DNA from 2 places in the Enterococcus sp. AAFC-DPL-5182 genome. Region 2 is predicted to be linked to the other one. Evidence: predicted binding sites of a transcription regulator. Region 2 holds the regulator's gene; the other holds the start of a gene.
What was found. Region 2 encodes LexA, which represses DNA repair genes until DNA is damaged. Its sites were predicted from a motif close to CNAACANNTGTTNG; they were not measured.
Positions count from the first base shown of each region.

Region 1: the regulator LexA is predicted to act here: its motif matches at 2,895-2,908, upstream of ruvA (Holliday junction branch migration protein RuvA).

Region 1 is NZ_CM177101.1:3,569,183-3,577,384, forward strand. Features, by position in the region: gene AC4BB7_RS16780 (oleate hydratase) at 1-209, opposite strand, end outside; gene AC4BB7_RS16785 (TetR/AcrR family transcriptional regulator) at 318-893, opposite strand; gene ruvB (Holliday junction branch migration DNA helicase RuvB) at 1,189-2,199, opposite strand; gene ruvA (Holliday junction branch migration protein RuvA) at 2,212-2,823, opposite strand; gene AC4BB7_RS16800 (peptide ABC transporter substrate-binding protein) at 2,996-4,669, opposite strand; gene msrB (peptide-methionine (R)-S-oxide reductase MsrB) at 4,856-5,293, opposite strand; gene AC4BB7_RS16810 (acyl-CoA thioesterase) at 5,392-5,886, opposite strand; gene AC4BB7_RS16815 (Maf family protein) at 5,915-6,472, opposite strand; gene mutL (DNA mismatch repair endonuclease MutL) at 6,500-8,202, opposite strand, start outside.
Region 2 is NZ_CM177101.1:1,972,519-1,980,720, reverse strand. Features, by position in the region: gene AC4BB7_RS09100 (ABC-F family ATP-binding cassette domain-containing protein) at 1-1,420, shown strand, start outside; gene AC4BB7_RS09095 (thymidylate synthase) at 1,433-2,380, shown strand; gene AC4BB7_RS09090 (dihydrofolate reductase) at 2,399-2,899, shown strand; gene lexA (transcriptional repressor LexA) at 2,970-3,590, opposite strand; gene AC4BB7_RS09080 (DUF896 family protein) at 3,923-4,165, shown strand; gene tkt (transketolase) at 4,264-6,258, shown strand; gene AC4BB7_RS09070 (LPXTG cell wall anchor domain-containing protein) at 6,322-7,464, opposite strand; gene AC4BB7_RS09065 (glucosaminidase domain-containing protein) at 7,783-8,202, shown strand, end outside.

The sequences.
Region 1 (8,202 bases), 1.6 Mb from region 2:
TTTGCATCACGAATCAAGTAAGCCGCTGCTGCCATTGTAGCGATTCCGCCGCCAATTAGATAAACCTGTTTGTCTCCATAATAACGGCTGTTGATCTCTTCTTCTATCTCAGCAACTTTTTCTACTTTCTTTTCAGCGGATACTTTTTTAGCAAGGAAAGCTGCACCTAATGCACCTGCTGCGGCTAATCCAATATGTCTTTTTTTCATGAAAATCCCCCCGATTCAATTTATGAACCTAGCGTACAATGATTCCATGTAAATGTCTTGTGATAGCCTTTCCATTCCGTCTTCTTTTTAGACAGAATGGACAATTTGTCATAATAGTTCGTTTTCTTGCGCATACAGACGATAAGAGAAAAATTCTGTATCTTTGGCTAAACGGAATAACTGTGTGGCGATTTCTAATGGTGATTCTTTATAACTGCCTAAAATCCAATCGATCAAGACACCACTACAGCCATACGAAAAAAATCGCGCGTAAAATAGTTTGTCTTCTGGAAGTAGTTGATTTTCTTTATCCATTTGATCGAATAAATTAATGAAGAGTTTATTTGTGATTGCCGAAAAGCATTTTCTTAGGATATCTGAATCTGAACTAACAGTATTATAGTAGAAATCACTTTTGGATTGGATCGCTTTTAACATTTTTAAGGCTTGCTCTTCCCAATTGTCGATGCTAACGTCTGATGAGTCTAGATAGATCAATGCATCGTGGGTGTAGATCCAACGTAACAGATCTTGTTTGTCCGTAAAGTGATAATAGAATGTTTGGCGGTTTAAGCCGACTTCTTTGGTGATATCTTGCACGCTGATTTTACTGAATAGCTTTTTGTCGCATAATTCGATCAATGCAGACGAGATGGCTTTTTTGGTTATTTGTGATTCGCTCATGATTTTTTCCTCACTTTTTTTAGATAGGTTTATCATACCAAAAAAATGGAAAGAAATATAAGGTTTTGAGGGATTTTTAGGGATTGTTAATAGTACGGAAAAATGGAACTCATGAAGTGATTTTTGAAGGAACAGATAGAACTAATTCCACTGCTTATAAAGATGGGTTTCCTTTGGTAATCAATTATAAATATATCGTTGAGATATATCATATTTCAAAATTTAGAAAAAAAGCGAGAATGGAACAAACTATTACTAGCTTGCTTCATCCTCGCTTTATATTTTACTATTTTCTTTATTCCTGATAATAAGATTCATAACCAAAGTGTTCATAGGCTAAAGCTGTTGCAATCCGTCCTCTTGGCGTTCGCTTAATAAAACCTTTTTGGATCAAATACGGTTCATACATATCCTCGACCGTCTCAGTTTCTTCACTAATATTCACAGATAAGGTGCTTAAACCAACTGGACCTCCACCGTATAATTCGATCATTGTTTTCAATAATTTTTGATCGACATAATCCAGTCCTTGATGATCGACTTGCAGTAAGGTCAATGCCTGATCTGCAATACTGCGATCAATCGTGCCATTTGACTGAACTTGAGCGAAATCACGGACACGTTTTAATAAACGATTGGCGATACGAGGAGTACCACGAGAGCGGCGAGCAATTTCAAAAGCACCTTCTTCTACGATTTCTGTCTGGAAAATATCCGCAGAACGCAATACGATTTCTTTTAAGTCTTGTGTTTCATAATATTCCATATGAGAAATGATCCCGAAGCGATCTCTTAGTGGCGCCGATAGCATCCCTGCTCTAGTTGTGGCACCGATCAAGGTAAATGGCGGCAACGGAAAATGAACGGGATGAGCCGTTGTCCCTTGTCCCACCATGATATCTACATAAAAATCCTCCATTGCGGAATACAGCATTTCCTCCACTACACGAGGTAAACGATGGATTTCATCAATAAACAAAACATCTCCTGGTTCCAATTCATTTAAAATCGCAACAAGATCACCAGCTCGTTCAATTGCAGGTCCGCTAGTCGTTCGAATATTAACATGCATTTCATTGGCAATCACCATAGCCATGGTTGTCTTACCAAGTCCTGGCGGTCCGTATAAAAGCGTATGATCTAGCGCTTCTTCTCGATTACGAGCTGCTTCTATATAAATTGTAAGCTCTTGTTTGACTTTATCTTGACCGATATACTGTTCGAGAAATTGGGGGCGCAGTGACTTTTCCAGTGATTCTTCCCCTTCGCTTGTTTGAGCGGAAAGCAGTCTTTCATCTTCTGTCATAGCGATTCCTCCTTAGCGTTTCATCATGAATTTCAGTGCATTACGCAAGTATTCATCCGTTGGTTGGCTACCTAATTCTTCTAATTTCGGTGTAATTCGTTTGATTTCTTTTTCACTGTAGCCTAGCGCACTCAAAGCTTCTAACGCTTCTGTTAGTGATTGATTTACTGATTGGGCAGTTGGTGTTTTAGCCATTGCTTCAACAGCCGCTTCTGACGTTTCCAGTTCTCCAAGTTTACCTTTTAGGTCTAGAATCATTTGCTGTGCTGTTTTTTTACCTACGCCCGGGAATTTTGTTAGATACGCAGCATCTTCACTCTCAATTGCATTGATCAAACCACCGTGATCATCTGATGCCATGATCGCAAGCCCACTTTTTGGTCCGATTCCTGACACACTGATTAGTTTTAAAAAGAGTTGTTTTTCATCTAAATCACCAAACCCATATAATAGATGGGCATCCTCACGAATGACTTGGTGGATATAAATTTTAATTTGCTGATCGGTTTTGCCAGAATAACGATAGGGATTGCCTACAGAAACCTGATAACCGATGCCATTTGTTTCTACTACAATATAATAAGGGCTGATAAATGTAACCTTACCAATGATATACTCGTACATAATTTCACCTTTCTCGATTCCATTAAAGTTAGCGGATAGATTCTTTTGCGCCAACGTTCTTATGCTTGATACGCACATACGTTTCTATTTTAGCACAGATTTGGGAAAATCAGTAGCTTGATAAAAAGAAAGCCAATACGAATTATGAATCCATTCGTACTGGCTTATTTTCTTATTCAGAAATATACGTCCATTTATAGTCATATCGTGCGCCCGCTCCATGAGCCACTACACCTTTGACTTTTTTACTACGCATGTGTGCTTCTGCTTTTTGATACACAGGTGCAACACCCATATCATCCATCAGTAGTTTTTCAGCATCTACCATATCTGTCCAGCGTTTTTCTGGATCAGAAGCATTTTTGCTACCTGACGCTTTGACCAATGCATCATATTTTTCGTTTGAGTAGCGCCCTCTATTATATGATCCACCCGTTAGGAATAAATCAGTGAAACTACTTGGGTCTGCATAGTCAGCTCCCCAGCCACCCATGAGTACTTCAAAGTCACCATTTTTACCACGGTCTAGACGAACAGTAAACGGTACGTTTGTAACTGTTACATCCACGCCATCTAATGTTTCTTTGACTGCTCCTTGGATATATTCTAAGATTTTTTTCGTAGAATCTGTATCATCTCCTACAATGTCGAATTTGAATGTACTGATCCCTAATTCTTTTTTTGCTGCTTCCCAATATTTTTTGGCTTTTTCTTTGTCATATTTCAATAAGTCTTTATTCTCATCTGCAAAGTCCTTGTTGTCTTTTGGTGAATAAGACATGCCTTCTGGAACAAGTCCTGTGGAAGCTACTGATCCGTCTCCTAAGATACGTTCAACAACCGCGTCACGATCAATAGAATAAGAAATAGCTTTTCTTAAATTTGCATTGTGATAGGGTGATTTCTCATCTCGTTGGTTGAACTCAAGATAAGAAGTACGCGCATCTTTTTCGATCACAAGTTCTGGATCATCTGCCATTTGTTTCGCTAACTCTCCGCTCAAGATCACGTCATCAGCTTGTCCGTCTTGGAAAAGGTTCAATGATGTTGGTGCTTCTTTAACTACTTTTACCTCTATCTTATCTAATTGAACAGTATCTTTGTCCCAGTATTGATCGTTCTTTGTGTAAGACCATTCAGTATCTGTTCCTGCACCATCGAAATCAGTCAATGTGAATGGACCATTGTAGACAGAAGACTCACTGTTTGAAGCGTAGTCTTTGCCTTTTTCATCGACTATTTTTTTATTTTGCGGGAAAAATGATGGAAACGCTAATAAGTAATCAAAGTATGGTGTTTCTTGCTCTAATGTTACTTCTAGTTCATAATCACCGATTGCTTTGATTCCTAATTCATCAAGACCTTTTTTCCCAGCAGAAACGTCCGCTCCATTTTTTACTAATTCAAACATATAAGCATATTCAGCAGCTGTTTTAGGATCGGCTGTTCGTTGCCATCCATAGACATAATCCGCAGCAACTACAGGATCACCATTAGACCACTTGGCGTCTTCTCTTAATTTGAAAGTATACGTCAAACCATCTTCACTTTTCTTCGCCATTTCTGCGGCTCCTGCTGCATGTGGCTTACTTTTTTCGTCTAAACGGTATAATCCTTCATAAATATTATTAAATGCTGAAAAACTGATGGTATTTGTTCCTAATGATAGATCCGCCGTAGGTATTTCTTGTTGTACGACTAGTTTAAAAAGCTGTTCCCCACTTGCTTTTTTACCTTCATTACTACTATCTGTAGAACCAGTCTTACCGCCGCCACCACAGGCTGCTAAAACTAATGTCGAGAGCATCATAACACTTATTAATTTCGTCTTCTTCGTCTTTTTCATTCTATTCTCCTCAATAATCAATAATTTTCTTTTCAAATTTTAATTTTCTGAATATTCTTATATTACTAAAAATACAGACAAATAGCAACTATTTTATGTAATAAAAACGTAACCAGTTTTTCCCCTTTAAAATAGTAAAAAAAAGCTTATCTGAGTAGATGTTGCTACTCAGATAAGCAAAAATTTCTATTCAAACAAAGACTTATATTCTCCATAACCTTCTTTTTCTAATTCTTGTACTGGAACAAACCGCAACGCTGCTGCATTGATGCAATAACGTAAGCCGCCCTGCTCTTGTGGTCCATCTGTAAAAACATGACCTAAGTGGGAATCCGCTTCTTTACTACGAACCTCCACACGACGCATACCTAAAGAAAAATCTGAATTTTCTTTAACACCTTGTTTTTCAATGGGTTTAGTAAATGCTGGCCAGCCACAGCCTGCATCATATTTATCTTTCGAGCTAAAAAGTGGTTCGCCACTCACCACATCAACATAAATTCCCTCTTGGTAAAAATCGTCATATTTACCAGTAAAAGGTCGTTCAGTCGCATTTTCCTGTGTTACGGCATATTCAATATCGGATAGCTTTTCCTTCAACTCTTCTTTTGATGGTTTTTCCATGACAAATCACACCCTTACATTTTAGTTACTCTTATCATAGCATCATTGATAAAAAAACACTCAGCTTCTGTTTAGAAAGTGAGTGTTTACGTCTATTATTAGTTCCACGGAATATCTAAATCGACATTTTTAGCAAGATCGATACTTTCTTGTCGTTTGGCTTGTCTGAATTGTTTTCGCGCTTCATAGCCCTGACAAATAAATCGTTCTTCTTTTGTCTCAGGCTCGATCGTTTCTGGTAAAGTAGCTCCTTTAGGCACTACAAACGTCATAAAACAGGTACCAGCCAAATAACGCTCTCCTGAAAATAAATCTTCACCGATGACTTTTGCAAAAATCTCCATTGAACGTGTACCAACGCCTGATACATAAGCGTCGATACAAACAGAATGGTCTGCTTTTAAAGGTGCCAAAAAATCTAAATGATCGACAGAAGCTGTGACAATTGCCGCTCTAGATACTCGGACAGCCGAAAGTCCAGCTGTTTCATCTAGCCAAGCCATTAATTGACCGCCAAATAAAGTTTTATGAAAATTCAAGTGAGGATATGTGATCATATGTGTTTGGATTGCTCTAGTTTGAGAACATTTCATGGATGTATTTCCTTCTTTCATCGTACGATTACTCGTCAAAAGCTGGCAACATTCTATAGAGTGTCGCAATTGGCAGCCCCATGATCGAATAGTAATCGCCTTGAATACTTTTTACTAGTAAAGCCCCTTGTTCCTGAATTCCATAGGCTCCAGCTTTATCTTGGTATTCTTTTGTATCTAAATAACGATTGATTTCGTCATCTGTCAAATCATAAAATTCGACTGTTGCTGGAACCGTCGCTGAAGATTCTTGATCGTCTTTCATCAAGACCACACTGGTATATACTTTATGCGTTCTACCACTTAATTGTCTTAACATACGAAAAGCATCGTCTCTGGAAGTTGGTTTACCCAATATTTCATTATCGATCGTCACGATGGTATCGGAACCGATCACTAAATCATTGGGGTATTGCTTGGCGATATGCATCGCTTTTTGTGCTGCCATCGTTAACACATAATCCATTGGAGTGAAATAGTCTTTGACTTCTTCGTTGATGTCTGCTGGCACCACTTCAAAATCAGAAATAATTCGACTCAGCAACTCACATCTGCGAGGAGATTGTGAGGCAAGAATAACTGCCATTAGGATAAAACCTTCTTCCCATAATTTTTAATGTGGATCTTGTATACGCTTAAACATTTTTTCCATATCTGAATTGGTAAAATGAATCAAAACAGGTCGGCCGTGCGGGCAATTAAAAGGATTTTCACAGGTCTCAAGATCCTTCAATAAAACCCGAGCTTGTTGTTCATTTAAATAATGATTGGCTTTGATCGAGCGTTTACAACTCATCATGATCGCTGTTGCTTCACGGAATTTTTTCACACTGACTGAACCTGTAGTCAAAAACATATCGATCATTTCTCGAATGATCGTCTCTTCTTCACCAGCAGGATACCACGTTGGATGCGCCCGAATAATAAAACTATTTTGACCGAAGTCTTCTAAATGAATTCCGACTTCTGCCAGAGTTTCTTTTTGTTCTTTGATTTTCAATGCATCACTATTTGGATAATCGATCACGATCGGTACTAATAATTCTTGTAAATCATTCGTCACTTCGCCGATTTTTTCTCTAAAATACTCATACTTGACTCGTTCTTGAGCAGCATGTTGGTCGATGATATATAAACCATCTTTACTTTGAGCAAATAGATACGTGCCATGCATTTGACCAAAATACTCTAATTCAGGAAAACGTTCTTTGGGTCTTTCATCTGCTAGTTTGTTCAACATTTTATTTAAGTCATTTTGAGCACCTTGTGCTGAAAAATCAACTTCTGGATGATGGCTTAATTCTTCTTGATACACTTTCTCATCAATCGTTGGCTTCTCTTCCACTTGAGGGATTTCTTCTGCTTTTAATGGTTCTGCAGGTTCGTCCAAATGACTGTTTGCTGAATGAGTCTCTTCCTCAACATCCGTTGGTGAACTGAAGGCGTAGGCCATCAATGCTTCTTTTTCAAGCTCTTCTTTGGTTTGAGGTTTCGTTTCTTTTACCCAATTACTAGTAGGCTTTTGCGCTTGAAATGTTGGCGATGATTCTTTGACAAAGAAATTGCCGCTAGTTGGATCATAGCCTAAACTGCCTGGTTTTCGAATTGGTTGGCTCGTTTCTGCTTGCTCTGTTAATGGAATCTCCATTTGTTCCACTTTAGGTTGCTGTTCGACTTTCTTTTTAAACTGAAGGTTGTCTGCAGCATTGGGGATAAGTTGTTGATGACTCAACACTTCACGAATGGCTTCACTGATCAAGAGCATCAATTCTTTTTCTTTACTCAAACGAACTTCTTGTTTTGTGGGATGCACATTGACATCCACTAGCAATGGGTCCATTTCAATTTCTAATACAGCCAGTGGAAAACGTCCTACCATTAATTTTGAGCCGTAACCGTCAACGATTGCTTTATTCAGCGCGAAATTCTTGATATAACGGCCATTTATGATCGTTGATAAATAGTTTCGACTTGCTCTAGTCACTTCGGGTAATGAGACATAGCCTGTCAATTTAAAGTCTAAATCTTCTGCTTCGATTTTCAACATTTTTTTTGCAGTGCCAATCCCATAAATTCCGGCAATCGTTTGTTTCAAATCGCCATTGCCAGCTGTATTCATCATTTTATTCCCATCATGAACTAAACGAAAAGCAATCTTAGGATGGCTTAATGCCAAGCGATTGACGATATCCCCTACATTAGCAAGTTCAGTTTGGATCGTTTTGACATATTTTAAACGAGCTGGTGTATTAAAAAATAAATTTGAAACAGTGATTTTTGTTCCTTTTCTTAAAGCAGCCGGACGGTGTTCTTCGA
Region 2 (8,202 bases):
AAAAATTGGTGAGTTATCCGGTGGGCAAAAGAAACGTGTTAGTTTAGCTCAAGTATTGATAGAATCACCAGATCTACTATTACTTGATGAACCGACCAACCACTTAGATTACGAAGCAATCAGTTGGCTTGAAAGCTTTTTAAATGGTTATCGCGGGGCAATTTTAATGGTAACTCATGACCGTTATTTCTTAGATCGAGTAACAAACCGAATTTTTGAATTGTCTTTTGGGAAGTTATATGAATATAAAGGGAATTATGAAGCTTATATTATTGCTAAAGCAGAACGTGAGCGTGTTGGTGTTGAACAAGAAGAAAAAAGAAAACAACTTTACAAACAAGAACTAGAGTGGATGCGTGCTGGCGTAAAAGCACGTGGGACTAAACAACAAGCGAGACAAGACCGCTTCCATGATCTTAAAGAAAACCTCCATCAAGTCAATCAAAAAGGGCAATTGGAAATAGATGTTGCGACACAAAGATTGGGTAAAAAAGTTTTAGAAATCAAAGATGGAAGTTACGGAATCGAGCAAAAAACACTTTTAAAAGAATTTGACTTACTTGTTCAAGCAAAAGATCGCATTGGTATTACTGGGAAGAATGGTGCTGGAAAATCGACACTATTAAATATTTTAGCTGGGCGTTTACCTTTGGATAGTGGGATGTATTCGATTGGAGAAACAGTTAATCTTGCATACTATACACAGCAAAATGAAGCAATGGATCCGACTCAACGCATGATTTCATATTTACAAGATGCAGCAGAACAAGTGCAAAGAACAGATGGAACAAGTATCGGGGTTGCCGAGCTACTGGAACGATTTCTGTTTCCACGGTTTATGCATGGTACGATCATCGGCAAACTTTCTGGTGGTGAAAAACGCCGCTTATACTTGTTAAAACTATTGATTGGTCAACCAAATGTGTTATTATTGGACGAACCGACAAATGATTTAGATATTGATACTTTAACAATATTAGAAGATTATATTCAAACATTTAAAGGGGCTGTGATCGCTGTTTCTCATGACCGTTATTTTCTTGATAAAACAATGGATAAGTTATTAGTTTTTCAAGGAGAAGGTCAAATCACAACCTATTTTGGTTCAATGAGTGAGTATCTTACTACAAATAAAGAGAAATCGAAAAAGTTAGTTAAAACTGAAACAACACCACTTAAAGAAACTGAAAAAAAAGCAAAGACCAAATTAACCTACATGGAACAAAAAGAGTGGGCATCAATTGAAGATGACATAGCAAAACTTGAAGAACGTTCAGATCAACTTACACAAGAGATGAATCATCAAGGAGATGACTTCACAAAATTACAAGAGCTTCAGTCAAGCTTGTCCATAGTGGAACAAGAACTTGAAGAAAAAATGGAACGTTGGGAATATTTGAGTGAATTTGCAGAAAATTAGGAGGCAGTAACTATGGAAGAAGCATATTTAGCATTAGGCCGTAAGATTTTAGAGGAAGGTCATTTGAAAGAAGATCGCACTGGAACAGGTACAAAAAGTATTTTTGGACATCAAATGCGTTTTGATCTGACAAAAGGATTTCCTTTGTTAACGACTAAGCGAGTGCCGTTTGGTTTAATTAAAAGCGAGCTTTTATGGTTTTTAAATGGTGATACGAACATCCGCTATCTCCTGCAACATAACAATCACATATGGGATGAATGGGCTTTTGAACGTTATATCAAAAGTGATGAATACCAAGGTCCTGATATGACAGACTTTGGTCGTCGTGTTCTTGTTGATGAAGAATTTAAGAAAAGCTATGAAAAAGAACATAAAGAATTCTGTAATAAAATTTTATCGGATGATATTTTTGCTGAGAAACATGGTGAACTAGGCAATATTTATGGAGCTCAGTGGCGCCATTGGGAAACCAAAGACGGTAGTTTCATCGATCAACTAAAAAATGTTATTGAAATGATAAAAAAAGCGCCTGATTCAAGACGTCTGATCGTGTCTGCTTGGAATCCAGAAGATGTTCCATCAATGGCTTTGCCGCCGTGTCATACAATGTTTCAATTTTATGTGAATGATGGTAAACTAAGTTGCCAGCTGTATCAACGCAGTGGAGACGTTTTTTTAGGTGTTCCTTTCAACATTGCCAGTTATGCTTTATTAACGCATTTAATTGCTCATGAAACAGGTTTAGAAGTAGGCGATTTCGTGCATACATTAGGAGATGCACATTTATATACCAACCATGTTGATCAAATGAATGAACAACTTACTCGAGAGATTCGATCTTTTCCTACGATAAAATTGAATCAAGAAAAAAAATCTGTTTTTGATTTTGATATGGAAGATATTGTTATAGAAGGATATGATCCGCATCCAGCAATCAAGGCACCGATTGCCGTTTAATTTGAAAGGAGTTTCCTGATGCTAGCAGCCATATGGGCACAAGATGAAAAAGGGACGATCGGTAAAGAAAATCGATTACCTTGGCATTTGCCAAATGATCTGAAATTTTTTAAGCAAATGACTGAAGACAACACGATTGTTATGGGAAGAAAAACTTTTGAGGGAATGGGAAGCCGCCCACTGCCGAATCGTCAGACGATCGTCCTGACAAGAGACAAAGGATACCGTGCAAAAGGGGTCATTGTATTTCATACGATTGATGAAGTTCTAGATTACGCTAAAACTTTTGCTGGGATTACATTTATTGCAGGTGGTTCAGCAGTGTATGAGGACTTTTTACCTTATTGTGATGTGCTGTATCGTACAGTGATTCATCATATATTTGATGGTGATACGAAATTTCCAACTGTTGCTTGGGATGATTGGACATTAATCAATTTAAGTGAAGGATCTAAGGACGAAAAAAATAGTTATGAGTATCAGTTCGAGACATATCAGCGTAAAGTAGCAGCTGATTAAAACGTTAATGAGGCTTATTCGGAGGAATAACAAAAAAAACATACTATTGCTAGTATGTTTTTTTTGTTATTTAAATATGATTGCGGTATAAACCAACAACTTTACCTAAAATACTCACATTACTTAAAATAATTGGATCTAGCGCATCATTTTCAGGTTGTAAACGAATATGATCTATCTCTTTAAAAAATCGTTTGCAAGTAGCTTCATCTTCATCAGTCATGGCAATGACGATGTCACCATTTGATGCAGAGCTTTGTTTACGGACAATTACTTGATCACCATCCAAAATCCCTGCGTTGATCATACTTTCACCTCTGATAGTCAGCATAAACAGAGCATTTTCTTCTGCTTTTAAATCAGGAGGAAGAGGGAAGAAATCAGAAGCTTCTTCTACAGCTAAGATAGGTTCCCCAGCGGTAACAACTCCGAGCATCGGGATAACTGTTGGTTTAACACCAATTTTATCCAGGCCGTCCGCTGTTAATTCAATTGCTCTTGGTTTAGTGGGATCACGTAAAATCAACCCTTTTTTTTCTAAACGGGCTAAGTGTCCATGAACAGTAGATGTTGAAGAAAGATCAACCGCCTTACCAATTTCTCTAACGGTCGGGGGATAGCCTTTCAGTTCGACTTGTTCGTATATATATTTTAAAACCTCGACTTGCCTTGTGTCTGTACGTTTCACCAAAACCCGCACCTTCTTTCAATTTATAATTTTAGTGTACCATAGTTTTATATAGGAATCAAACAGGCGTTCGTATTTTTTTGAAATAAGTACTGTTAGGGCAATTTTTGTATAGAATAGGCGGTTTTGTTTCTTTTTTATCTAAGAATATAGTTGTATTTTTTGTGTGCATCTTATAAGATAGACATGGAATGTAAACTTGTCTAGCTATATGGGATAGCAATAAGCTCGATTTTTTATAAAAATAGAATATGACTGCGAAAAAGTATTACAGAACTATTTTTATCTGAGCGCTGAGCGAGCCTATCTAGTTTTTAAAATAAGGAGGTATGACTATGTTATCGTCTGAAAAAATGAACCGAATCAATGAACTTGCTAAAAAGGCAAAAGAAGGTGAATTGACTGAGAAAGAAAAAGCAGAACAAAAAGTACTTCGTCAAGAATATTTAGCTGCTTTTCGCGGTGGTATGCGTCATCATATCGAGGGAATGAAAGTGGTTGATCCTAAAGGAAATGATGTAACGCCAGAAAAATTGAAAGAGATCCAGAAAGCTAAAGGATTGCACAATAGGAAATAATTTTAGTTTTTTTTACTAAAAGTAATTGCTTTCATAAACGAAATACGATAAAATATAGTTAATAAAGGTAAAAAAAACCTAAATAGGAGATGATTTTTTTGTTCGACAACACTGATCAGTTAGGCGTCAATACAATTCGCACACTAAGTATCGAAGCAGTACAAAAAGCAAATTCAGGACATCCTGGATTACCAATGGGTGCTGCACCTATGGCCTATGCGCTTTGGACAAAGCATTTAAAAGTAAATCCAAAAACATCAAGAAATTGGGTAGATAGAGACCGCTTCATTCTATCTGCTGGTCATGGTTCTGCAATGTTGTATAGTCTGCTTCATTTAGCAGGATACGGTGTATCGATGGATGATCTGAAAAGTTTCCGTCAATGGGATAGCAAAACACCCGGACATCCTGAAGTTCATCATACAGATGGTGTTGAAGCAACGACTGGTCCTTTAGGACAAGGCATTGCAATGGCTGTTGGTATGGCAATGGCTGAAGCGCATACTGCTGCGACTTATAATCGTGATAGCTTTCCAGTAATCGATCACTATACTTATGCACTATGTGGTGACGGTGATCTGATGGAAGGTGTTTCGCAAGAAGCTAGTTCAATGGCCGGACATATGAAGCTAGGTAAGCTGATCGTGTTATATGATTCAAATGATATCTCATTAGATGGACCAACATCAAAAGCATTTACAGAAAATGTTGGGGCTCGCTACGAAGCATATGGTTGGCAACATATCTTAGTGAAAGATGGTAATGATTTAGAAGAAATTTCAAAAGCAATCGAAGCAGCAAAAGCTGAATCCGATAAACCAACATTGATAGAGGTCAAAACAGTTATCGGTTATGGCGCTCCAAAAGAAGGAACATCTTCTGTTCATGGCGCACCAATCGGAGCAGAAGGAATTACTGCTGCTAAAGCCGTTTATGGTTGGGAATATCCTGATTTTACAGTTCCAGAAGAAGTTGCTGCTCGTTTTAAAGAAACAATGGTAGACGAAGGCGGAAAAGCCGAAGACAAGTGGAATGAAATGTTTGCCAATTACACAAGAGAGCATCCTGAATTGGCTAAACAATTCAAACAAGCCTTCTCTGATGAGCTTCCTGAAAATTGGGATAGTGAACTACCAACTTATGAAGTAGGTTCAAGCGCAGCTAGTCGAGTAACGAGCAAAGAAACAATTCAAGCAATTTCTAAGGCTGTACCAGGTTTCTGGGGCGGTTCTGCTGATTTATCTGCTTCAAATAATACAATGGTCGCAGCTGAAAAAGATTTTGAGCCGGGACAATATGAAGGCCGCAATATTTGGTTTGGTGTCCGTGAATTTGCAATGGCGGCAGCAATGAATGGCATTCAATTACATGGAGGAAGCCGTGTTTATGGCGGAACATTCTTTGTTTTTACAGACTACTTACGTCCTGCAGTCCGCTTAGCAGCGATCCAAAATACGCCTGTAACCTATGTGCTAACACATGATTCTGTCGCTGTAGGTGAAGATGGACCAACGCACGAGCCTGTTGAACAATTAGCAAGTATTCGTTGTATGCCAGGTGTCCAAGTGATTCGTCCAGCCGACGGTAACGAAACAGTTGCAGCATGGAAGATTGCTATGACAACAAAAAATGCTCCAACAGTGTTAGTTCTAAGTCGTCAAAACTTACCTGTTATTGAAGGAACAAAAGAACATGCAGGAGAACTTGTCCAAAAAGGCGCTTATGTAATTTCGAAGCAAAAAGGCGAAAAACCAGAAGGTATCTTAATTGCAACTGGTTCAGAAGTTAATTTAGCGATTGAAACCCAAAAAGCTTTAGCAGAACAAGGAAAAGATGTTTCGGTTGTTTCAATGCCTAGTTTTGATTTGTTTGAAAAACAATCGGCGGAATACAAAGAGTCAGTTTTACCTAAAGCTGTGACCAAACGAGTAGCAATTGAAGCTGCTTCACCATTTGGCTGGGAACGGTATGTTGGAACTGAAGGCACAACTGTAACGATTGATCACTTTGGTGCTTCTGCTCCTGGAGATCTAGTCTTGAAAGAATTTGGTTTTACCGTGGATAATGTAGTTTCAAAATATAATAGTCTATAAAAATAAAAAACAGAAATTCACGAGTTGTGACTTTCTGTTTTTTTATTTTTTAAATTAAGAATTTTATATTATCTTTTTATAGATAAAAGGTATTGATAAAATGGTAAGAAAACCTAGAATGACCAATTTGAAATTTTTATTTTCTCCTGTTTTAGGAAGATTTTTTGTTGTTTTACCAATTGGTTTGGTACTTATCGTAGTATGAGAAGAAGCTGTTTTTTCTGGAATAGTAAATGAGACGGTTTCACTGTAATCATCCCCAAGATAGGCAGTGATAGTTAGCACAGTGCCTGGAGCAAGGGGGGCTTCTTTATATGAAAAATAGCCGTTTTCATCACTCATTACACGTGCTTGTCCCATAGTAGTTGGCATCGTAAGTCCAACAGCTGCATGAGGAGCAGTTTTTCCACTAAGGGTTCCTGTGTCATGATCATAAGATAAATCACTGATTGTTAAGGTGGCAGCTTTCGTCGGGATTGTATAACTGATCTCTTCACCAGAAGCCCCGTTTAAATAAGCAATAAACATGACTTCCTGACCAGAAGAAAATTGACCTACAAACGAAAAGTTCCCATTCTTATCTGTTGTTGTTAAGTCATCTACTTTTGGACTTTTATTAGTAGAAAGAGTAGCATAAATTTCAGCACCAGGAGCAGTTTTACCTGAAACAGTTTTAGTTGCAAAATCATAAGATAAATTTGAAATTGTTAACGAAGGATCATTCGGAATAATAAAAGTAGTCGGTTCACTAAGTACGTCATTTAGTTGTGCGGTAAGGCTTATTTTTCTTCCTGTATCAAAAAGGTGATTAATGGAAAAATGTCCATTATTGTCAGCTTCCGCTGTCGCACTTGGTTCCGCAATTCCGTTTGAATCATAAACAATTGTAGCGTAAACTGTAGCTCTTGGAGCGGTTTTACCTGAAATAGTTTTAGATACAAAATCATAGGATAAACTTGAAATAGTCAAACTAGAATCGGCTGAATTTCTATTTTCGCGTGAACTCTCAGTCGAATTTTCAGTTTTTTTCGTTTTAGACTCTGCAGAAGAAGTTGATTGCTCTTCAGATACTGCTTCAGATGTTACAGGAATATTACTGGAATTTTCTTCAGAACTTGTAATTGTTTCTCCCAAACTGATAGTAGGTAATACTGTTAAACCGACTAATAATGTGCTTATACCCAACCATATTGCCATTTTTTTCATTTTATTCACTCCATTTAAAGTTTTTTTGTAATCATTACGTAATAATTGTAACATGAAAAGAAAGTATTGCAATCGTTTTATAGGCATTTAAAAAAACTTAATAATTGCGGGACAAAGGTATTTATCTAAAAAAAAACGTCCGAATAATAGACACTAAGTAAACTGTATAAAACAAATATAGGATTGGTCAATAAAACAAAAATTTCAACTGGGTTACGCCTGTTTTAAAACTTCAAATTTCAAGAGTAAATAATTGTTTATAAGAAAGACCCCGAGTAGAATGATGGTACGATGTTCTAATTGAGGAGGAACAAATGAATGGACGAGATTAAAACAAGAAGTAGTAGACACCAGCAAAAAGAGCATAAAAATAGACGTATGCGTCTGACCTCTATGGTAGGGACTTCATTAGTATTTCTTCCAATTGCAGGTAATTTATTACCACTAGGAGTTCAAGCAACTGAAGTTGAAACGCAAAACGAAGTTTCTCAACAAGCATTTATTGATTCTATTGGATATTCGGCTTCTTCCGTAGCTGATGCCAATGACTTATATGCCTCTGTTATGATTGCACAAGCATTGTTAGAAAGCAGTTACGGTACGTCAGGCCTAGCAGCGGCGCCTAATTACAATTTATTTGGTGTGAAGGGCAGTTACGGTGGTCAAACAGTTTATATGCCTACATCAGAGTATTTAAATGGCGAATGGGTGACAGTGACTGAACCTTTTAGAAGTTAT